3 regions of the Jeotgalibacillus malaysiensis genome follow, and region 1 is predicted to be linked to each of the others. Evidence: predicted binding sites of a transcription regulator. Region 1 holds the regulator's gene; each other region holds the start of a gene.
The links. The regulator Rex, encoded in region 1, represses fermentation and respiration genes when NADH is low (regulators of the CRP and FNR family bind a similar motif). The targets are predictions, from matches to a motif close to TTGTGAAATATTTCACAA.
Positions count from the first base shown of each region.

Region 2: a site for Rex is predicted at 3,807-3,824, ahead of LG330_RS05550 (formate/nitrite transporter family protein). Genes of this name have one in related genera too.
Region 3: a site for Rex is predicted at 3,479-3,496, ahead of LG330_RS16865 (L-lactate dehydrogenase). Genes of this name have one in related genera too.

Region 1 is NZ_CP085252.1:727,144-734,809, forward strand. It holds gene LG330_RS04180 (ABC-F family ATP-binding cassette domain-containing protein) at 59-1,996, opposite strand; gene LG330_RS04185 (redox-sensing transcriptional repressor Rex) at 2,626-3,297, shown strand; gene LG330_RS04190 (twin-arginine translocase TatA/TatE family subunit) at 3,357-3,545, shown strand; gene tatC (twin-arginine translocase subunit TatC) at 3,564-4,382, shown strand; gene LG330_RS04200 (YdiK family protein) at 4,601-4,804, opposite strand; gene LG330_RS04205 (lysostaphin resistance A-like protein) at 4,805-5,554, opposite strand; gene groES (co-chaperone GroES) at 6,207-6,491, shown strand; gene groL (chaperonin GroEL) at 6,553-7,666, shown strand, end outside.
Region 2 is NZ_CP085252.1:969,502-977,167, forward strand. It holds gene LG330_RS05520 (GNAT family N-acetyltransferase) at 1-14, shown strand, start outside; partial or broken gene LG330_RS05525 (zinc-binding dehydrogenase) at 395-1,034, shown strand; gene LG330_RS05530 (manganese catalase family protein) at 1,106-1,675, opposite strand; gene LG330_RS05535 (spore coat protein CotJB) at 1,822-2,085, opposite strand; gene LG330_RS05540 (spore coat associated protein CotJA) at 2,100-2,321, opposite strand; gene htpX (protease HtpX) at 2,634-3,548, opposite strand; gene LG330_RS05550 (formate/nitrite transporter family protein) at 3,854-4,693, shown strand; gene LG330_RS05555 (hypothetical protein) at 4,845-5,588, shown strand; gene LG330_RS05560 (cation diffusion facilitator family transporter) at 5,799-6,692, shown strand; gene LG330_RS05565 (FAD-dependent monooxygenase) at 6,872-7,666, shown strand, end outside.
Region 3 is NZ_CP085252.1:3,241,409-3,249,074, reverse strand. It holds gene LG330_RS16875 (alpha-amylase) at 1-196, opposite strand, end outside; gene LG330_RS16870 (ABC transporter ATP-binding protein) at 533-2,251, shown strand; gene LG330_RS16865 (L-lactate dehydrogenase) at 2,473-3,414, opposite strand; gene pulA (type I pullulanase) at 3,619-6,483, opposite strand; gene LG330_RS16855 (hypothetical protein) at 6,696-6,899, shown strand; gene LG330_RS16850 (hypothetical protein) at 7,115-7,306, opposite strand; gene LG330_RS16845 (VanZ family protein) at 7,448-7,666, shown strand, end outside.

The sequences.
Region 1 (7,666 bases):
AACAAACTCCCAAAAAAACAGGAATCCCCAAAAAGGATCCCTGACAAAAACTCAAACCTCACTCACTCAATTCCTCCTCCAGCTCAGCCCACTCCTCAAGCAGCTGATCCATTTCAGCTTTTGCCTGATCTATGGCCTGGTTGGATTCCATCACCCGCTCATGATCCTGAAAAATTTCAGGGTCACACAACAGGTTTTCATGCTCTTCAATCGTACCTTCAAGCTCTGTGATCAGCAGCTCAATTTCCTCAAGCCGTCTGCGTTTCTTCCGCTCAGCCTTTTGCTTTTCCTTATCAAGCGCAAAGGCTGATTTATCAGTCGGCTTTTCAGCGGCAGGTGCTTTCTCAAGTCGCTCGCGTTCTTCAATTGCTGCAAGCTCAGCTATTTCACTCAGTTTCTCCATATAGTAATCATAGTCACCAAGATACTCAGTGCTGCCATCAGGTGACAGCTCGAGCACCTTTGTCGCAAGTCTGTTGATAAAATAGCGGTCATGCGATACAAACAGGATCGTACCAGGATAATCGATCAGCGCATTCTCCAAAATCTCTTTACTGTCGAGATCCAGGTGGTTGGTCGGCTCATCTAAAATCAGGAGGTTCGATTTCTGCATCATCAGCTTAGCAAGCGCAAGGCGTGCTTTTTCACCGCCGCTCAAAGTTGAGACAGGCTTCAGCACATCATCCCCCGAAAAGAGGAAGTTGCCAAGCACCGTACGGATATCCTTTTCATTTTTCATCGGATAGTCATCCCACAGCTCATTCAGCACGGTTTTATTCGAATGCAGCTCTGCCTGCTGCTGGTCGTAGTAACCGATGCTGACGTTCGATCCATATTGTATCTGTCCGGCAAGCGCAGGAATTATTTTTACAATTGTTTTTAAAAGGGTGGACTTTCCAACACCATTTGGCCCGATCAGCGCGATACTATCCTCACGTGTGACGGCTGCATTGATGTTACGTGAAACAGGTGCATCATAGCCGACAGAGAGATCCTGCAGCTTCAAGACGTCATTCCCACTTTGGCGATCAATCGAGAAGCCGAAGCTTGCTGATTTCTCATCCCCTTTTGGGCGGTCCATCCTGTCCATCTTTTGAAGCTTTTTACGGCGGCTTTGTGCCATTTTCGTAGTAGAAGCCCGTGCCAGGTTTCGCGCGACAAAGTCTTCCATCTTCGCGATCTCTTCCTGCTGCTTTTCAAATTCCTTCATCTCGCGCTCATAATCAAGCGCCTTCTGATCCAGGTAGCGGCTGTAGTTACCGTGGAATTTCTTCGATCGCTTACGTGAAATCTCCACAACCTGATTGACGATTTTATCTAAAAAGTAGCGATCGTGTGAAACGATTAAAATCGCGCCAGGGTAACCCTGCAGATAAGATTCCAGCCAGCTGAGTGTATCAATGTCCAGGTGGTTGGTCGGCTCATCGAGGATCATGACGTCAGGCTTGGTTAATAGTAATTTACCCAAAGCGAGACGCGTTTTCTGACCGCCGCTTAACGTCGAGATCGGTGTATCGTAATCAAATGACTGAAAGCGCAGTCCGTGAAGCACGGTTCTGATATCCGCCTCATACTGATACCCGCCGGCGTCTTTGAACTGAACCTGCAGCTCATCGTATTCGGTCACCACACGGTTATAGCGTTCCTCATTTTCATACACATCCGGATCCGCCATCTGTTGCTCGGCTTCACGCAGGCGTTTTTCCATATCTTTTAAGTAATCAAATACACTCATCATTTCTTCCCAGATCGACAGCTCGGATTCAAGTCCGCTATGCTGCTCAAGGTACCCGATCGACACGCCTTTTGGTTTATTAATATCGCCATTGTCATGCGAAAGCTGACCTGCGATGATTTTTAAAAGGGTAGACTTCCCGGCACCATTACGACCGACAAGTGCAATCCGGTCTTTTGTCTGGACTTCAAGCTTTATATTAGCAATAATCTCCTCTGCGCCAAACGACTTTGAGAGATTATTGACCTGTAGTAAAATCATTCGCTCACCTCATTTTTCTTCCTATCTAAGTGTATCGTACCAGCGTTGTGATAAGCAACGAACTGTCATTGTGAAAAAGATTGCATACTTTGCAAGCGGATACCTTAATGGTGTATGATACAATAGGGACTTGGATTGTATTTAAAAGGAATTTGTTGTGAAGTCTGTTCTTATATAAGTAGTTGTTTCGCTGCGCTTCAGGCGGACGCTTTCCGGACGGTTGTTGCTGAGCCTCCTCGCCTTCGGCTGTGGGGTCTCAGCTTCCAACTAATCGTCCCGGAGTCGCCGCCTTACGCTACGCTCAACGCTTTGGTAAGAAGGATAACTTTACAACAAAGTACTATTTTATAGTTTGATAAATGAGAGAGTAAGCTAAACAAATTAGATATACTCACTCAGCTGACCCTTGGAGTAGAGGACGGAGACTCCCGCCCCAGGAAAGGGACAGGTGAGACCATGCATGCGAAGCATGTAGAGGCTCACCGCCCGGGGGCAGGAAAGCGCAGTCCTCTGCGGAAAGGGTCAGCGGTCTTCATCTCAGCATCAACAACATATAGATTTGGAAGCGTTCACAGCTTCACTTTACATGCGGTGCCAGGCGCACTGTTGGATTTAGGGGGAGTACAGGAATGAGTCAGGAACAAATGAAGATTCCTCAGGCAACGGCGAAGCGACTGCCGCTTTATTACCGTTTTCTGAAGAACCTGCATTCATCAGGAAAGCAGCGTGTTTCTTCGAAAGAGCTGAGCGATGCTGTAAAGGTGGATTCAGCAACAATCAGACGTGATTTTTCTTATTTTGGTGCACTTGGCAAAAAGGGTTATGGGTATAATGTAGAATACCTGCTGTCCTTTTTCCGTAAAACACTTGATCAGGACGAAACGACAAAGGTTGTGCTGATTGGTGTCGGAAATCTTGGTACTGCGTTTTTACATTATAATTTCCTGAAAAATAACAATACAAAGATTGAAATGGCGTTTGACGCGGATCCTAAAAAGGCGGGAACGTCAATTGGAGAAGTGCCTGTATATGCGATGGATGACCTTGAGGAAAAAGTGAAGGCGAGCAATATCGAAGTCGCAATCCTCACTGTGCCGGCTGGTCCTGCCCAGGGAATTACTGACCGATTGATTGATCTGAAGGTAAAAGGAATCCTGAATTTCACACCTGCCAGACTCTCTGTGCCTGAGCATATGAGAATCCACCATATTGATCTTGCCGTCGAGCTTCAGTCACTCATTTATTTCCTGAAGAATTATGGAACAGATGACGTAGAAACGTCACAATTAGAAGAAATATAGAATAGCCAAAAAGCTTAATTTAATTTATGATAAAGGAAGAAAGAGGAGGTGCATGCATCATGTTACCAGGCGGAATCAGCCTTGCCGTGATCGCAGTCGTTGCATTATTAATTTTTGGTCCTAAAAAACTGCCGGAGCTAGGGAAAGCAGCAGGCAGCACCCTTCGTGAATTCAAGGATGCAACAAAAGGACTTGCAGATGACGACGATGACGTAAAAGAGACGAAGAAAGACGAAAAACAGCAATAATTACGGGATGGTGGCCATATGAACCAGCAAGATATGACCGTCCATGAACATATAGGTGAAATAAGAAAACGACTCATCATTGTAGTCGTTTTCTTTGTCATTTCGATGGTGGGAGGCTTCTTCTTAGCAGAGCCGCTGATGAAATTCCTCCAGTCTTCAGACGAAGCAGCATCGATGACATTGAACGCATTCCGGGTAACGGATCCTGTAAAGATCTATTTCCAGATTATCATGTTCACTGCGTTGATCATGACGGCACCAGTTATACTGTACCAGCTTTGGGCGTTTGTCAGTCCGGGTCTGCATGACAGGGAGCGGAAAGTAACCCTCAGTTACATTCCTGCATCCGTCATTCTGTTTTTATCAGGCCTTGCGTTTGCATATTTTATTTTATTCCCATTCGTTGTCCGTTTCATGATGAACCTGTCGAACAATCTTGAAATTGAGCAGGTCATCGGAATCAATGAATTCTTCCAGTTCTTATTTCAAATGACAATCCCGTTCGGCTTCTTATTCCAGCTGCCGGTGATCATGTTGTTTGTCACAAGACTGGGGATAGTTACACCAATGTTTCTGGCAAGCATCCGTAAGTACGCATACTTCGGACTGCTCGTCGTCGCAGCCTTTGTGACGCCGCCTGACATCTTCTCACACATGATCGTAACCGTACCGCTGATTTTACTCTACGAAATCAGCCTCTGGATCGCGAAAATCGGCTACAACAAAGCACAAAAAGCTGAAGCCGAGCAGCGTGAGCTAGAAGAACAGGAACGCAGGGAGCGGATCGACCGCGAGCTTGCGAAAAAAGAAGAGTTGAAGGAAAACAGCGGGGAGTGATCCCGGCTGTTTTCTTTTTTTGTTGGTGAGTTTGGTGGTGGTTCGGCGTTAAACATGGTTTGTTCGCTACTTATATGCTGCTGTTCGAGACTTACACCCGCATGTTCGACGCAAAACACACGGTGTTCGACGTATCTCATGCCAGGTTCGCCACTTCATGACCAAATACCCACCCCGCAAAGTTCCAGCACAAACAAAAAAGCAGCGGTCACCAGCCGCTACTTCTTTTCATTCATATGCTTCTTAATCTTAAAGTGGAGTCCAATCAGCCTGAGTCCCGCCCCGATATCATACGTTGCGAATGCAACAAACAGGTAGGCGAAGAAGCCCCAGCCGTTTTCGTTTACGCTGTTAACAGCGAAGTAAACGAAGAATACCCCAAGTATCAGATAGAAGATACCGTGTCCTAATGGAGATTTCATTTACAAAATTCCTCCTATTGCAAAGCGCCACAGTACGAATACTGCTTCATTCATTTCAATGATCCGCTGAATTTCATCAGCAAAGAAGAACTGCGTCATCACGACAAATGTGTTGATCGCCATATGCGCGATGATTGGTACGATGATTCGTTTAGTATATGCATAAAGGAACGCGAATGCATAGCCCATTGCAGCATAAATCAGAATATGGGTGAAGTCGAAGTGGATCACTGCAAAGATCAGCGCACTGATCAGTCCTGAGATGAAGAAATTATATTTACGATAGAACCAGCCGAAGATCACGCCACGAAACACAATTTCCTCTAAAATTGGTCCGATCACCGCAACCGCTACAGCTGCGAGCGGAACGTATGACAGTAAGCTAATGATGTCAGCTGTATTCTGTGATCCCGGATCAATCCCGATCAGTGACTCAATACCGACTGCAATCGCCTGACTGAAGAATGCCAGGAAAATCCCGATAAATGACCACAATGCCGCCATCCCCGGACCAGCCTTTTTACCTGGCAGATCCATGACGCCTTTGTTTTTATTCATGACAAACAGTATGACAATCAGCGCAAGCGTAAAGCTGATAAAGATCCAGTAGCCTGATATTGAGTAGAGCAGCACGGCAGGTTCACTATCTGAGACCATTCCGCTGATAAATAGTGCGAGTGGGACAGCGATAAATGTGGAAAGCTGCATAGCCACATAAGTGATTAATATAATGAGAAAGGTGCGGTTCACAATCATACTCCTTTGAAATAGATTCGTTCTGTTTATTCTACTATTGAACTACAGCACCTTCAATTGATAGCTACGATGTCAGACGTATTAAGTAGACATTTTGTGAATAGGGTGGGGAGGATGGTCTCCCAAAAGCCGCAGTCCCTCTCCATGCAGGACTTCGCTTTCCTGCCCCCGGGCGGTGAGCCCCTACATGCTTCGCATTACGTGGTCTCACCTGTCCCTTCCTAGGGCGGGAGTCTTCGTCCTGCATTCCGAGGGACAGCTGGAGAGTATTCATAACACTGTACATTTATAAATTTGGACAAGTCTACATATTAAAAGGGGGTTAGACTTTTCAATAAAGGAGAAATTACATACTTGATTCATCCGACTTAGCTGGCTCTTGTAGTGGAGGACGAAGACTCCTGCGGCATAGAAGCGACAGCTGAGACGGATTCAGGCGAAGCCTTAAGATGGCTCAGCACGCGGCCGCGGAAAGCGCAGTCCCAAACAGAAAGAAGCAGCGGTTCCCGAAAACAAATTTTTTAAAAAATTTAAACCCATCATACTTGCAAAAACGACGGAAATTAATTAAACTAATACTTGTGTTAGCACTCATATATATAGAGTGCTAATAAATGAAGAACATAATTCAAGGAGGTTGTTTCACTTGTTAAAACCATTAGGTGATCGCGTAGTAATTGAGCTGGTAGAGTCTGAGGAGCAAACATCAAGCGGGATTGTACTTCCGGATAGTGCGAAAGAAAAGCCGCAGGAAGGTAAGATCGTTGCCGTAGGTACAGGCCGTGTACTTGAAAACGGTGAGCGTGTTGAGCTTGAAGTGTCTGTTGATGACCGTATCATCTTCTCTAAGTACGCTGGTACAGAAGTGAAATACCAGGGCACAGAATACCTTATCCTTCGCGAAAGTGATATTCTGGCTGTCGTAAACTAATTCAATCATTTAAAAACATAACGAATTAAAAACACATTACATTCTGGGAGGAACCTTACAAATGGCTAAAGAAATTAAATTTAGTGAAGAAGCACGCCGCTCAATGCTTCGCGGTGTTGATCAGCTTGCTGATGCAGTAAAGGTAACACTTGGACCAAAAGGACGTAACGTTGTTCTTGAAAAGAAATTCGGTTCACCGCTGATTACAAATGACGGTGTAACGATTGCTAAAGAAATCGAGCTTGAAGATGCATTTGAAAACATGGGTGCAAAGCTTGTAGCTGAAGTAGCGAGCAAGACGAACGAAATCGCTGGTGACGGTACAACAACTGCAACGGTTCTTGCTCAGGCAATGATCCGTGAAGGTCTGAAAAACGTTACTGCTGGTGCTAATCCGGTTGGCGTTCGTAAAGGAATCGAAAAAGCAGTTGTGGCTGCGCTTGAAGAACTGAAAGCAATCTCTAAGCCAATCGAAGGCAAAGACTCAATTGCACAAGTTGCAGCAATCTCAGCTGCTGATGATGAAGTTGGCCAGTTGATCGCTGAGGCAATGGAGCGCGTTGGTAACGACGGCGTTATCACAATCGAAGAATCAAAAGGCTTCACAACAGAGCTTGACGTTGTGGAAGGTATGCAGTTCGACCGCGGATACGCATCTCCTTACATGGTGACTGACTCTGACAAAATGGAAGCAGTTCTTGAAAATCCATATATCCTGATCACTGACAAGAAGATTGGCAGCATTCAGGAAGTACTTCCTGTGCTTGAGCAGGTTGTACAGCAGAACAAGCCGCTTCTAATCGTTGCTGAAGACGTTGAAGGTGAAGCACTTGCAACACTTGTTGTGAACAAGCTTCGTGGAACGTTTAACGCAGTAGCAGTTAAAGCACCAGGATTCGGCGACCGTCGTAAAGCAATGCTTGAAGACCTGTCAATCCTGACTGGCGGTGAAGTGATCACTGAAGACCTTGGACTTGATCTGAAGTCAGCAAACATTTCACAGCTTGGACGCGCAGCGAAAGTTGTAGTAACGAAAGAAAACACAACAGTCGTTGAAGGCGCAGGAGATGCTCAGCAAATCGGCGCTCGCGTTGCACAAATCCGTTCTCAAATCGAAGAATCAACTTCTGAATTTGATAAAGAAAAACTTCAGGAACGTCTTGCAAAACTTGCAG
Region 2 (7,666 bases), 240 kb from region 1:
TTATTCAAGTATAGAAAAAACCGTTCTCTGCTGATGAATCAATAAGCAGAGAACGGTTTTTTATTATATATTTGTTTGTCTTATACTTCATTTTCAGAAAACTTTCTTCTCATCACGATCCTGAGTACTTATCATTGCAGCTTCCCTAAAATCAGCCTGTCTCAGTGAAACGATAAAATGTGTAAGTACATATAAAAGGATAAAAGGATGTAGCCCCATTTAGCAGTTTGTTTCATCACAGATACTCCCATCTGCTTCGTGTTATGTGCACAGATATAGTAGAGCGTGTGGATAATCTTTTTTTGTGGTTCCTCTATCAGGAATTTGCACAATAATGATGTAAGGGAATTCTATATAATAGACATTCTATTTAAGATAAGGGAGGGGAGTTTTGATGAAGGCAGTACAAGTTGCTGGTTACGGAGATACAAATCAACTGAAAGTAGTGGACATTCCAATACCGGAACCAAAAGATAATGAAGTATTAGTAAAAGTAAAAGCTTGTGCAATTATTAATACAGAAATCTGGATGAGAGAAGGCGCTTATGGCACGGATGAAAAATCCGGCTGGCGTCCTGAGGGGGTTCAGTTTCCACGGATTCCGGGATCTGATATTACAGGTGAGGTTGTCAGTGCCGGCAGTCAGGTCGATCAGAATCTGATAGGAAAACGTGTAGTGCTGTTTCCTTTCACTTCAAGTGGTGAAGAAGGTACAGAACATATCTCAGAAGACATGTCCTTTATTGTTTAAAACTTCTTTAGACGTTTTGAAAAAAGGCGGTAAGTTTTGTATCTCAGGTTCTGCAGGCGGCCAGCAGACGAGCCTGGATTTCAGAACGCTTTATCTGAAGCACATTACGATGTACGGCTCTGTGCTTGGGACAAGATCAGAATTTAAAGAGATGCTGCAGGCAATTTCAGAAGGAAAGATCATACCTGTGATTGATAAGCGCTTTCCACTGGAAGAAGCGAGGGAAGCGCAGACATATTTTAAGAATAGAGGGAAGCTTGGGAAGATCGTGCTGATCCCATAGAAAAACCAAATGATGTTCATAACAAAACGCCTGAGGGACACTGTGCCTCAGGCGTTTCAATAACTTCGTACTCAAAAAACCTTTTTCTCATCACGATCCTCTGTAATCAGCATGACAGCCTCTTTAAACCGCTGCGCGTGAATAATTTCCCGCTCCCTTAAAAACCTGAGTCCATCATTTAAATCCGGATCATCCGACTGGTCAATGATCCACTGATAGGTGGCGCGTGCTTTTTCTTCAGCTGCGATGTCTTCGTAGAGGTCAGCGATCGGATCGCCTTTTGCCTGAATGTAGGCTGCTGTGAACGGGACGCCTGCTGCGTTATTGTAAAAAAGGGCGTTGTCATGACTGACGTAATGCTCTGCAAGTCCTGCTGCACGGAGCTGATCCGGTGTAGCATCTTTGGTGAGCTTATAAATCATCGTTGCAATCATTTCAAGGTGGGCGAATTCCTCTGTCGCAATATCATTTAACACGCCAATCACTTTATCCGGAATCGTATAGCGCTGGTTCATATAGCGGAGGGCAGCAGCGAGTTCGCCATCAGCGCCACCGTATTGTTCCATTAAATATTTTGCAAGGGTGGGGTTACACGTGCTTACTCTTACAGGGTACATCAGCTTTTTTTCATAGCTCCACAAATCGCATACCTCCTAAAGTAAAAGTGGAAGGAGCTTGGTCAGCTCTGACAGGCATAAGACGCGTAGCGAAAAAGGGTGCTCTTTCCCTTTATCGCTAGGTGGCTTATGACTCGAGGACTTGCCTGCTAAAGCTGGATAAAAAGTACTTAGACCTGCCATGGCCACGGGGATTCAGCCCATTCCCAGTGCTGGTGCTCCTGTGTAGGCATCCCGAAACGCAGCGGGCCATAACAGGCTTCAAATTCAGTCTTCAGCCTGCAGCTGTAAGCACTGTAGTAATTATATTGCTGAATGGCCTGCGCATCATCGGGGTGAGTGTTGAGGTAAAGCACCAGTTCATAAATCACAAAATCAATCGCCTGTATTGCTTCAAGCTTCGCGTAATATTCTTTTGGCAGCTGTTTTTCCATTCTGTGAACCTCCTTTATTTACGGTAGGGGCTCTCGTAGTAATCAAAAAACGGTTCCCAGAGCGTACCTTTTCTCAATGCTTCTAAAGGTGGGAACTGGGGGAAATCAGGCGGCTGGAATCCGATAAATAAGTTCGGCGGTGTAACAAATACCTTTGGGCCAAGCGGCGGGCAGGGATCGAACATTCCCCTGAAAGGAAGATAATATCGTCTGAACGGGTTATTCGGTTGAGACATAGCTGTCCCTCCTGTGGATTCAGATTACCTGAAGAGTATATGCAGGCGGGTTGAGGAGTAGAAGTGGGAGAGCGCGGATGATTGGTTTGGAAGTGTAGTTATTGTGCCGGGGTCCGGATGTATCAATTGTTGTCGGAGTTGTAGCGGTTAGCCTGCAGGGTGTAGCGATACGCCGGGGAAGTTGTAGCAATTCAGGCGGAGGTTGTAGCAATTCCGCCAAATGAATGTCAGATCCGCTGTCCTGATTGCAGCGCCAGCCCCACTTAAGATCAAAAAAAGAACCGCCATCCCAGGCGGTTCTTCGTCAATCAATTATCGCTGTTCCAAACGCGCAATACGCTCATCAAGGTCAGGGTGAGTTGAGAATAATCTCATCACTCCTCCTTTACCACTGATTTTCATCGTGGCAACAGCTGAATCATCTGTATGATCTTTTACATTTGTACGACCTACCTGTGCTTTTAATGAACGCAGTGCGTGCGCCATTTTATCGTTACCGGCTAAGTCGCCGCCACCACGATCAGCGTGGAATTCGCGGTGTCTTGAGTAGGCACTCACGACTAAGCTTCCGAGAATTGAGAATAGAATCTGGAAGATAATAATAGCCGCAAACTGCACGATAAATTGCAATTCAGGACGGACAAAACGGCTGAGTACAATTGCGACGATACGCGCAAAGAATACAACAAATGTATTCACGATACCCTGAAGCAACGTCATTGTCACCATGTCTCCGTTTGATACGTGCGCTACCTCGTGGGCGATTACACCTTCAACTGCATCATCATCCATGTTATCTAGAAGTCCCTGTGATACAGCTACAAGTGACTTTTTCTTTGAAGGACCCGTTGCAAATGCATTTACTTCAGGTGAAGGATAGATTCCGACCTGAGGCATATGCGTTAAACCGGCAGCACGAGAGAAGCGGTGTACCTTTTCAACAACTTCACGTTGCTGTGCAGTCAGACTGCCATCCGGATCGAGCACCTTTACCTTCATCATCCATTTTGCCATCATTCGTGACATCGCAAGCGAGATGAATGACCCTGCGAAACCTACGAGGATACTGAATAAACCAAGTGAAACGAAGTCAATTCCAAGCCCTGGTCCGCCTGTCTGGAATGAACCGTTGATTCCTGTATATGAAACAATGAGTGACCATACAATCACAATTGTCGTCATGACGAGGATGTTTGTTAATAAAAACAATAAAATTCTTTTGCCCATTTATGCGCCTCCTCTTACATTAGTTTGTGATAATTGTAACATAATTTTCTCTGAAAAGCGTGACAAAAGAAAGGCGAAAAGTTCCTTCATTAAAGCGATTCATTTATTTATGTGAAATGCGGTCGGTACAATAAAATTAAGAATTGCAAAAGAAGGAGTTTTAAAAATGAATAAATGCAATTCTGAAGCGGAATTAACTAATAAATCAAACAATACAAAACGCTATTGTAGTGGCAGCGCTTACCCATTTACACTGATCTGTGAATTGAATCACAAAATTTACACGGAATTCAGGATGGTGACGAATGGAACAGTCTACAATAGAGAAATTATTAGGTGCAGCGACATTGAAGAGAGATCTGTTAAAGGAGCAGCCGAATCATTATATGGTGCGTGCAATGCTTGCAGGCATGTACGTTGGAATGGCCGTTGTCATGGCATTCCGTCTGGCACAGCCGTTTTACGAGGCAGCATCACCGGCAACTTATTTTATTAATGCAATCTTCTTCGGCGTTGCTTTTTGCTTAATTTTATACGGAAAAACGGAGCTGTTCACATCAAATACGATGTATATGGTCGTTGGCGCCATGAAGAAGAAAACGAACTGGATGGACACACTGCGTGTATGGGGTGCCTGCTATCTTGGCAATCTGGTCGGTATTTTATTTTTCACAGGATTGATTATTATGACCGGCTTATTTGCGACAATGGATCCATCAGAATCGTATCTGATCACTGTGGCTGAAAAGAAAATGAACCTGCCTTATTCTGAAATGTTCTTCAGAGCAATCCTTGCCAATTGGCTTGTCTGCCTGGCTGTATGGATTCCGCTTCAGGTAAAGGAGGACATGTCTAAAATTGTGCTGATGATTCTGTTCGTCTTCACCTTCTTTATCTCCGGTTATGAACATAGCATTGCAAATATGGCTTTATTCTCAATCGCATTGACAGCACCTCACACTGCGCTTGTGACAATACAGGCAGCGGTTGAAAACGTACTGATCGTGACACTTGGCAATATTGTTGGCGGCGCATTCTTCGTCGGCGTACTCTATACGTATTTGAATTCAGCTAAAAAAGAAAAAGAACTGACGGCAAAATCGTCTGCTAAAGCATCAGCTCCTAAGGCTGCTTTAGAAAAATAAATATTAAAGGACTGTCTTTACCCGGTGGAAACTGAGTGAAGACAGTTTTTTTTGTGGATTGAAATATTTTACAAAGGTTAAAAGGATTTTCGGTGGTTTTATTGAATCATAATCTTTAAGGAGTTAAGGCAGTTCGAAATGAGGGAACCAATTGAATCCAGCTGAAGTTATTAATTTTATGATTGCAACAGTCATTATTTTTCTAATGATCGTGCTTACGTGGATGATTTTTAAAAGGAAAAGAACCATTGCGCTATCAATTTCGTCGCTGCTTATCATTGGACTAACAGCAGGATATTTTTATTACCCAACCTATAAAGAACAGACGCATGCCAAACGGTATAGTAAATTGATGACCTTCCTTGAGGAAACGTATCCCGAAGGAAATTTTAGTGTCAGGCCTGAAGTTTATGAAGAAGGTGTTACTGTCGGAAGGTTTGATGTCGCTCATACAGATACGATGTACCTTGGCGTTACAATGCAGGTGGATCACGACGGTCAGGTCTCCCAGACGAGTACCTGGACAGACGGCAGCACGCCGGAGCAGGAGGAGCTTTGGCGGGAGCTACTCTTTTTCCATGGGAGTGAGTACACTTTGGATAAGGAACTGCCTGAGTTAAAAAAGGTTGATCAGTATTTCAATGGTGAGTTAACTGTTTTTGCAGTTGATATTAATGATACCCCTGCCATCGCAGTATATGAGTATGATCAGGGGAATTATGGACTATTAGCGTTTGCAGAAGGTATAAAAGATGAATATGTACAGATAGAATTTGAGGGGCAATTGTTTATCTATGTTAATGAAGCTTTTAAAGAAAGTAAGATTGATCTTTTAAACAGTAGTGAACTCTTAAATATTTCTAATCAAAAAGGAAAACTGATCGTTGTAAGATAAATGAATAATATCTTTACCAGAGGGAATTTCTATCTATATCAATAGAGGAATTCCCTTTTTTGCCCTCAGCCAATTCTTTTCCCCGTGATTCAATTCATTTAACCCTCTAAACACTCATGACCTCCGTTAAAAAGGTTTGTATAGACCCACTTAAGGGCAGTCTGATAGGATAATGAAGCTGCAACAAATTTGCACAGGTGGTGTGATTATATGAACAATCGATTTAAAGAAGCTGAATTTGCCACATGGGTCGGGATCGTGGCAAATACGCTGTTAACAATATTAAAAGGTGTGTTCGGTTATATTTCAGGGAGCCGTGCACTTGTCGCAGATGCGGCGCACTCTGCATCAGATGTTGCGGGATCAGTCGCTGTACTCGCAGGACTCCGAACAGCACGAAAGCCGCCGGATGATGATCACCCGTACGGTCACGGAAAAGCAGAAAACATTGCAACGATTATTGTCGCAATTCTGCTGGTTGTCGTCGGCGTAGAAATCGCTACTTCATCTGCAAGTGTATTTTTAGGAGAAATTCCCGAAGCGCCGGGCACGATCGCACTCGCAGTGATTGTATTTTCTATTGTCGTAAAGGAAATCTTATTTCACTATAAAAAGCGGATTGCCAAAAAGATAGACAGTTCTGCACTGATGGCTGAAGCTTGGCATCACAGATCAGATGCACTCTCATCAGTTGCTGCTTTTCTTGGTGTGGGAGGAGCGATTCTCGGTGAAAGACTGGAGCTGACTTTTTTACTTTATGCCGATCCAATTGCCGGACTTGTCGTTTCGCTGATTGTTATTAAAATCGGTTTCTCTCTGGCAAAAGAAGCGGGCTCCATTATGATGGAGCAGGTACTGGAAGCTGATAAAACCAATCCATTTATAGAAACTGTAATGGCAACACCAGGTGTGAAAAGAGTGGACGAACTATTAGCCAGAACGCACGGGCACTATATCGTTATCGATATCAAAGTGAGTGTGGATCCATATATTACAGTAGAAGAAGGGCATCGCATTTCAAAAAATGTAAAACGAAGACTCCTTGAGCGGCACGAGGATATTAATAATGTGCTGGTTCATATTAATCCTTACAATGAAGAGTAATTTCCTTTCACAAAAATGTTCATACAGCGCATGATCAGAAAGAATAAGGGTATCGGTAATGTAGGTTCTTTATTTTGGGCGATTTTGTATTAAAGTTGGTTACCATCAGAGAAAATATGCTAACGTAAAACAAACGGATCTGTGTCATACCAGCTTAATGAACGAAAGGAGCACGTCTCATGGCTGTGATCGAAACAGATGTACTGATTATCGGAGCAGGACCCGCAGGCCTTATGGCGGCAAATGTCATGACAAAACGGGGCATAGACTATATTTGCCTGGAGAAGAAACCGGGGCGTTCAGTTTTATCAAAAGCACTCGGTATACAGGCGAGATCACTTGAACTATTTGAATTCCTTGGTGTAAATAAACCATTTTTAAAAAGAGGATATCCAGGTCCTGGCGCAAAGCTTCACCTGGCCGGCAAACATCCATCTTACGTTGAAATGTATCATATTCAAAGCAGATATCCCTACCTGCTTATTATCCCTCAGGATGAAATTGAAGAAATCCTTGAGAACCACCTGAATGAAAGAGGCGGTCAGGTTTTCAGAGAACATGAAGTGCTAGACGTCACGCAAAAGGACAATGGTGTCTATGTGACGGCTGTTCACAATGGCATCATGAAAACATACTTTGCTAAATATCTGCTTGCCTGTGACGGAGCGCACAGTAAAGTCCGTAAAGAACTGGATGTGCCTTTTATCGGAGAAGATGAAGGCATCACATTCTTTACAGGCGATGTAGAAGTCCCTGACATGAAAGAAATCCATATAAACCTTCATTTAAATGACAGAGGAGCGGCTGCATTCTTCCCGTATAAAGATGGAACCTACCGGGTTGTCGGGTTTGACAGAACGAGACAGGGCGGTCCGCGCAAACGCGAAATGAAGCTTCATGAACTTCAGACCACACTCGATACCATTTTAGACAATCCCTATAAAGTCCAGCATCCAAAGTGGCTCGCTTACTTT
Region 3 (7,666 bases), 1.1 Mb from region 1:
CTCCAAGGTCGTACAGGTCATATACGCCATAACCGTTATCATCAGGTGATTCACCTTTTGTAACAGGAGGAATCCAGACTGCGTCAATTCCGCTGGCTTTCAGTTCAGGTGCTGCATCCTTTAGTCTTTTCCAATGGTCACCGTCTGCAGCGACGTGCCACTCGAAGAATTGAAGCATTGTGTGATTTCTTTCCACGTGAATTCCTCCTTAAAATATAAATAATGTTTAAGAACGCAAAATCTTTCCGTGTGGGGCTGCGCTTTCCTGCCCCCGGACAGTGAGCCTCCTCAGCTTCGCTTCCGGGGTCTCACCGGTCCTTTCCCGGGGCGGGAGTCTCCGCCCCACACTACAAAATTTTGCTGAGTTGATCGTATTTATTAAAAAAGAAAATCTTAATAGAGTGATTATAGAGTAATTCTAGTAATCAGACAATTTTGAATCCATTTTATTTCGTACATCGAAAATAGTTGTGGCACTATTTTTTGGTTGCTGTAAAATAAAAGTTACATCTTTCACAAGGGAGTACAGATGATGTTAAAAAGATTCTTTTCTTACTATAAGCCACATAAAAAGCTATTTATTGCTGATTTCAGCTGTGCTGTTGTTGTAGGGATCCTGGAGCTCGGCTTTCCGCTGGCTGTGTCATGGTTTATTGACAGCCTGCTGCCGGAAGGAAACTGGCAGGCGATCACCCTGGTCAGCTTTTTGCTCCTGTTTCTCTATCTCTCAAGTACCTCTCTTCAGTATGTTGTAAACTACTGGGGTCATAAACTTGGAATAAATATTGAGACAGACATGCGTCAGGAGCTGTTCGAACATGTGCAGCGACAGTCTTTTTCATTCTTTGACAACACGAAAACCGGTCACATTATGAGCCGGATTACGAATGATCTGTTTGATATTGGGGAAATGGCGCACCATGGACCTGAGGATTTATTTATTGCCATCATGACATTTATCGGGGCGTTCTGGATTATGCTAACGATTAATGTGAAGCTTGCGCTGATCGCAATTATTGTTGTACCGTTTCTGATCTGGCTCATTACATATGCCAACATCAAGATGAATACAGCGTGGAAAGCGATGTATGGCAATATTGCTGAAGTAAATGCCCGTGTGGAAGACAGCGTCTCAGGGGCGCGCGTTGTTCAGTCATTTACGAATGAACAGCACGAGATTAAGCGTTTCACAACGGACAACCGTCACTATCGCCAGTCAAAGGTCGGCGCCTACAAAGTGATGGCGTTCAGCTTGTCAGGCATGTATATCATGACACGTCTGATTGTGCTCGTTGTACTTGTATTCGGAGCATATCTGAGTCTCAATAACGAGCTGACATACGGAGAGCTTGTTGCATTTGTTTTATACATTAATGTACTTTTCAAACCGATTGATAAAATCAGCGCACTGCTTGAAATGTATCCAAAAGGCATGGCCGGTTTCAAACGTTTCACAGATTTACTCGATCAGGCACCGGTGATTACAAACCGTCCGGACGCAAAAGAGATTGATCATTTAGAAGGGGAGATTGAATTTGACCATGTATCCTTCAGCTATGATGATCAAAAAGGGGTACTGAATGACATCTCGCTAAAGCTGAACCGCGGGGGAACAGTTGCATTTGTAGGGCCTTCCGGCGCTGGAAAAACAACAATCTGCTCACTGATTCCGAGGTTCTATGATGTTAAAGAAGGTGCAATTAAAATTGATGGGATCGACATCCGCGACATGACGAAGGAGTCGCTCAGAAGTCAGATCGGCATCGTACAGCAGGACGTCTTCCTTTTCACAGGCACGCTCCGTGAAAACATTGCTTACGGAAAACTTGATGCGACAGAGGAAGAGGTACAGGAGGCTGCAAGGAAAGCGAACCTTCAGTCAGTAGTGGATGGCCTTCCGCTTGGCTACAATACTCAGATCGGTGAGCGCGGATTGAAGCTTTCAGGCGGTCAAAAGCAGCGGATTGCCATTGCGAGAATGTTCTTGAAGAATCCTTCTATTTTAATTCTTGATGAGGCTACATCAGCGCTTGATACGGAAACGGAAGCGATGATTCAGGGTGCAATTGAAGAGCTTGCCAAAGGCCGTACAACGCTTGTCATTGCACACAGACTTGCGACAATCCGGAAAGCAGACCGCGTGGTTGTCGTGACAGAAGAGGGGATCGCAGAAGACGGTACACACTCAGAGCTGCTTGAGAAGGATGGGATATTTGCGAATTTGCATCGCGTTCAGTATGAGCAGGTGTGACGTGTGGTTATAAGAGTCGTTCGGCGGGAAATGATGAATGTTCGATGGGAAATGACCGATGTTCGCCGAATAACGGGCGGTGTTCGCCACTTAAATGCCATTGTTCGACGCAAAACCTGCAATGTTCGCCACTTCATGTCATTTGACCTATTCCGCCATACCGTCGCGAAACGACTTCACCAAAAAACCAGCTGTTGCCCACGCAACAGCTGGTTTTTTACTTAAAAGTGTGGCTTTAAAATCCCTCTCAGCACATCTGCACTGTGAGCAAACTGTTCTTTTTCCTTCTCACTTAAATTCAATTCAATGACTTCACGCAACCCGCCCCGATTGATGACAGCAGGAACTCCGATATATACATCTTTCTCGCCGTATTCACCTTCCATCAGTGCAGAAACCGTCAAGATACTGTTCTCATTATGAAGAATTGCTCTTGTAATCCTCACAAGCCCCATTGCAATCCCGTAATAAGTAGCACCTTTACTGTTAATGATCTGATAGGCAGCATCACGTACATTGACGAAAATATCATCAAGATCTTCCTGCGTGTATTGGGGATGCTTTTTAATCATATCAAGCACTGCAACACCACCGACATCGACTGAGCTGTAGACAGGAAGCTCGCTGTCACCGTGTTCACCAATAATGTATCCGTGTACGTTCTGAGGTGCGACCTGGAAGTATTCGCCGAGCAGGTAGCGGAAGCGTGCTGTGTCTAAAATGGTACCTGAGCCAATCACGCGCTCTTTTGGAAATCCGCTGTACTTCCAGACGGCATACGTTAACACATCTACAGGGTTTGTCGCCACAAGGAAGATCCCATCAAAGCCGCTGTCAACAACCTGAGTAACGATAGAATGAAAGATCTTCAGGTTCTTTTCAACGAGCTGTAGTCTGGTTTCACCAGGCTTCTGGTTGGCACCTGCACAAATCACGACGATATCAACGTCTTTGCAGTCTTCATATGAGCCAAATGAAATATTTAATGATTGCTGTGCAAAGACTTTACCGTGATTCAGATCGAGTACGTCACCTTTTGCTTTTTCTTCATTCAGATCAATCATAATCAGCTCATCGGCAACGCCCTGATTCAACAACCCGAATGCATAACTTGAGCCAACAAAGCCTGTTCCAATTAATACAACGCGATTACCTTTTACCATTTTCACAACACACCTTTTCAATTAGAATGATGTTCTGTTTTTATTATAAGCGATAGATTTGATATTGTGAATAATTTCACAATATATTTATATGAATTAAAGTGGCTGTCTTGTTACCCGTTCACTTTTAAACACACACATCCCAGGCAAGCGTACACAAACAAAACCCCTGTTCCTTCACACCAGGAGACAGGGGTTTGATGTTTACTTCAATTTTCCATCTTTCAGTAGTACGATACTGCTCAATCCATCTACTTCAACACTCTTACCTTTTTCCACAGACAATACTTCCGTTCCGGCTTCTTCACTGTTCACAAGTACTTTCCAAGGTCCTTTACCAGGAAGGGAAACAGAAACGGCTTCCTTGTTTGCGTTATGCACAACAAACAGGTGACGGTTCTTTTTCTCCTGCAGCGTATAAGCGATCGTATTGGCAGGGGATGCAGCAAATGTCAGGCGGTCATTGATGGCATCAGCATTTGTCAGTCTGAATGCATCATATTTCTGGCGAAGATCAATTAAGCCTGCCATATATTCCACTTCATCGTTAAATGCAGCGCGGCGTTCCCAGTCGAGCTGGTTCACGCTGTCGGGTGACTGATAGCTGTTATGATCGCCACCTTTTGTACGCATGAATTCCTGTCCTGCATGGATAAATGAGATACCCTGAGACGTCAGTACGATTGAAGAACCAAGCTTGTGCATCGACTTCATTTCTTCAAGTGTCGCATCAGGATTTGTTTTCTCAAGCTTATCCCACAGCGTCAGGTTATCGTGTGCTTCAACATATTGCACGACCTGATCAGGATCACGGTAAGTCGCAACGCTGTCGTCGTAATCAATTCCGCCTGCTACACTTTGGCGCATGATGTCTTCCATGCCCTGTTTTCCATTGATAAAGCCAGGGTCAGCATCTTCCCATACGCTTCCTTTTGCACCATCGCGCAACGTGTCATTGAAATGTGCCACGCGGTCCATATCTTCAGCATTTTTCTGATTCGCTTTCAGTTCAGGATCAAGAGGGGTATTCAGGTCCCATCCTTCTCCAAGTACAATGATTGAAGGGTCGATTTCATCAAGAGCCCCGCGTACTTCATTCATTGTGTCCGTGTCATGAATGCCCATCAGGTCAAAGCGGAATCCGTCCATTTCATATTCTTCAGCCCAGTATGAAACGGAATCCACGATAAATTTCTGCATCATTTTCCGCTCAGAAGCTGTATCGTTCCCAACGCCAGTTCCATTTGCAAGCGAACCGTCTTCGTTGTAGCGGAAGTAGTAGCCCGGTACAAGCTGATGGAAATTCGACTCGTTCACAGCATACATATGGTTATAGACAACGTCCATAATCACGCCAAGATCCTCATCATGCAGCGTCTGGATCATTTCCTTCAACTCAGTCACTCTTACTTCAGGATCGTATGGATCAGTTGAGTATGAACCTTCCGGCGTATTATAGTTTTTCGGGTCATATCCCCAGTTGAACTGAGGGGTATCCAGGTTTGTTTCATCTACTGTACGGTAATCATAGATTGGCAGGAACTGAACGTGTGAGACACCAAGGTTTAAAATGTGGTCCAGTCCGGTTGCATAGCCTTCAGGACCAGTTGTTCCTTTTTCAGTCACGCCCAGGTATTTTCCTTTGTTTTCAATCCCGCTCTCAGGCTGAATGGATAAATCTCTGACATGCAATTCATAAATTGTGGCATCTTCAGGATTTTCTCCTTTAGAGAACGTCTCCCAATTTTCAGGGTTTGTGCGGTCAAGATCAAGCACTGCACCTTTATCTCCATTGACTGATGTAGAGCGTACATAAGGGTCAACCGCTTCACGCCACTCATCACCAATCTTAACTTTGTACGTATAAAGCTGGTTGTGAAGGTCTCCTTCAACGCTCGCTGTCCATGTTCCTTTTTCAGCAGCATCCATCACAATTTCTTCACCTTCTGTTGCATCCCACGCATCATAAAGAACAAGTCGTGCTTCGCTTGCGGTCGGTGCCCACAGGCGGAAATCAGTCTGTTCCTCCGTATACGTGTTACCTAAATCATCGCCATCATAAAAGTACATCTCATCGAATGAGTCAGAACGGATTACCTTACCGACCTGAACAGTTGCATCGCCGAAAAAGTCCGTTTCTATCGTGTAAGTCTTTGTGAGATCAATATCTTCGACTGTTTCGATTGTTACTTTATTTGTGACAGGATCTGTTCCTTTAAAAGGACGGATATCTCCAATCGTCAGTCCATTTAACGTAATGCCGGGATCTTCAGTAGCCGTATCAATCGGCAGATTAGTCGTTAATGTGATTTCATTTACTTCATCAATCGTTGCGCTTACAATACGCGGTGTAGAATCAATATATTTCGAATCATAGTAAACGCCTTTATCACTTTGAACGATCCAGATTTCAGCGGTGCCATCTTCATTGATCTTTGTAATAAAGCGGTCGCCGTTTTCCTGGTCAGCCCATGCGTTTTCACCTTCCGTTTTCTTTACGATAAAACCGACCTTATCAAACAGCTCATCGCTTGAAACAGTGAAATTCGCAGCTAAGCCAAACTCATCTTCTTCTGTAAACTGGATTTCCTGACCATCCCCATTTTCAGGCCACGCCCATAAGTTCCAGCCTTCATAGTTTCCATCAAAACGGTAGTAGTGAAGCGTGACATCTACTTCATTAAATTCGGGGAACTCACGGTATTCACCATCCGGCGGGGAGGTGAATACCGTGTCATCACCGGATTTAATCCAGACTTCAGCAACGCCTGCTTCAGTTTCAGCCCAGCGGTCACCGCCGTCTTTTTCCCAAGTATCCGTTCTTACAATGAAACCGATTCGATTATGTGAACCTTCAAGGTCAATAGTCGCAATCTTTCCGAATTCATCTTCTCCTGTAAATTCGTGAACCTGCCCATCGCCGCCTTCAGGCCAAACCCACAGATTCCAGTCCTGAGTCGATTCAGGCGCTTCCTCATAATGAACAATAAGCGTTGAATATGTATGTCTTTCTGCTTGTGCAGTGTTTGAGGCAAACGGTTGCACAACCGGCAGTAAAGAAATGACCATTAAAAATGATAACCATCCTGCAAGAAACTTTTTGCGATTCACTTACATTCCTCCTAATGTTTGGTATGGTTAGGATTATAAGGTGAGAATAGTCAGATTGAAAGCGTTTGCACAAAAGTTGCACAAAACGAATCCATTGGACTAGTGAACAAATTGTGACTATATGTTCTGAAAGATCAGAAAACGGGAGTATTTTCATAGGAGGTTTTTACATGAGAGTAGTTGGATATTTCCTGGGAGGACTTTTTATTGCTACGATGATTTTCATGATCGCCGGACCGATTGTGGGTGGAGTCATTGCTTTTGCACTTCTATTTACAATTCAACTGGCAAAACCGCTTGAGGAGAAGCCTGCTAAAGACCGTGTGGCAGAAGCTTATGAGAAATATCTGAAGGAAAGAGAAACCGGATCATAGGGGGATCTGGTTTTTTGGATGGAGAAGTTTATTTGATAACGTAAAAAATGGATGACGTAATTGCTATTTGAAATAATGTGATCTAATGGATTTCATGTGCGAATTGAAGGAATTCACCGTCTGGAATTGGTTGAATTATCATGTTACATGTAGAAAAAAGCCCTTGATGCTCTTCACCAAAGCCAGGTGACGGGCATCAAGGGCTTTTCTGTCATTCAGGCATAGACATAAAACTTCACCAGATCCACTAAACCCTGATCATCCTCACTTACTGGAGACTGAAAAATCCCAATGACCAGATCCATAAACTCTCCCCTAAATAAAAAAGCAAAAATAAGTACAATGCTAATCAATATTGCTGCAAGAAATAATATGTATACAGACCATTTCCCTGCAAACTGCACCATCAATCTCCCTCCTAAAATACACTTATATGTATTAGACGTTAAAAAAAGGAAAAAGTTTCGTATTTTCTGAAAAATGTTTTGATTTCTTTTTTCGAATAAATCAAATAGGATAAGATTAGACGAATAGAAAGAGGGAACCATATGACTTCGATTGCGCTGCCGGCGGCTGTCATAGCTACAGTCATCGGATTATTTGCAATAACACGTGATTTTAAAAAGAAAAAACGTTCAACTTCCAGGAAGGTTATGCTGATTCTTTTTTGGATCTATGTGACAGCGGTCGTCCATGTAACACTCGGGACACTTTCTTTTCCGCCTAATCCGGATGCACCACTCAGAATTCAGCTTGAACCTTTATAT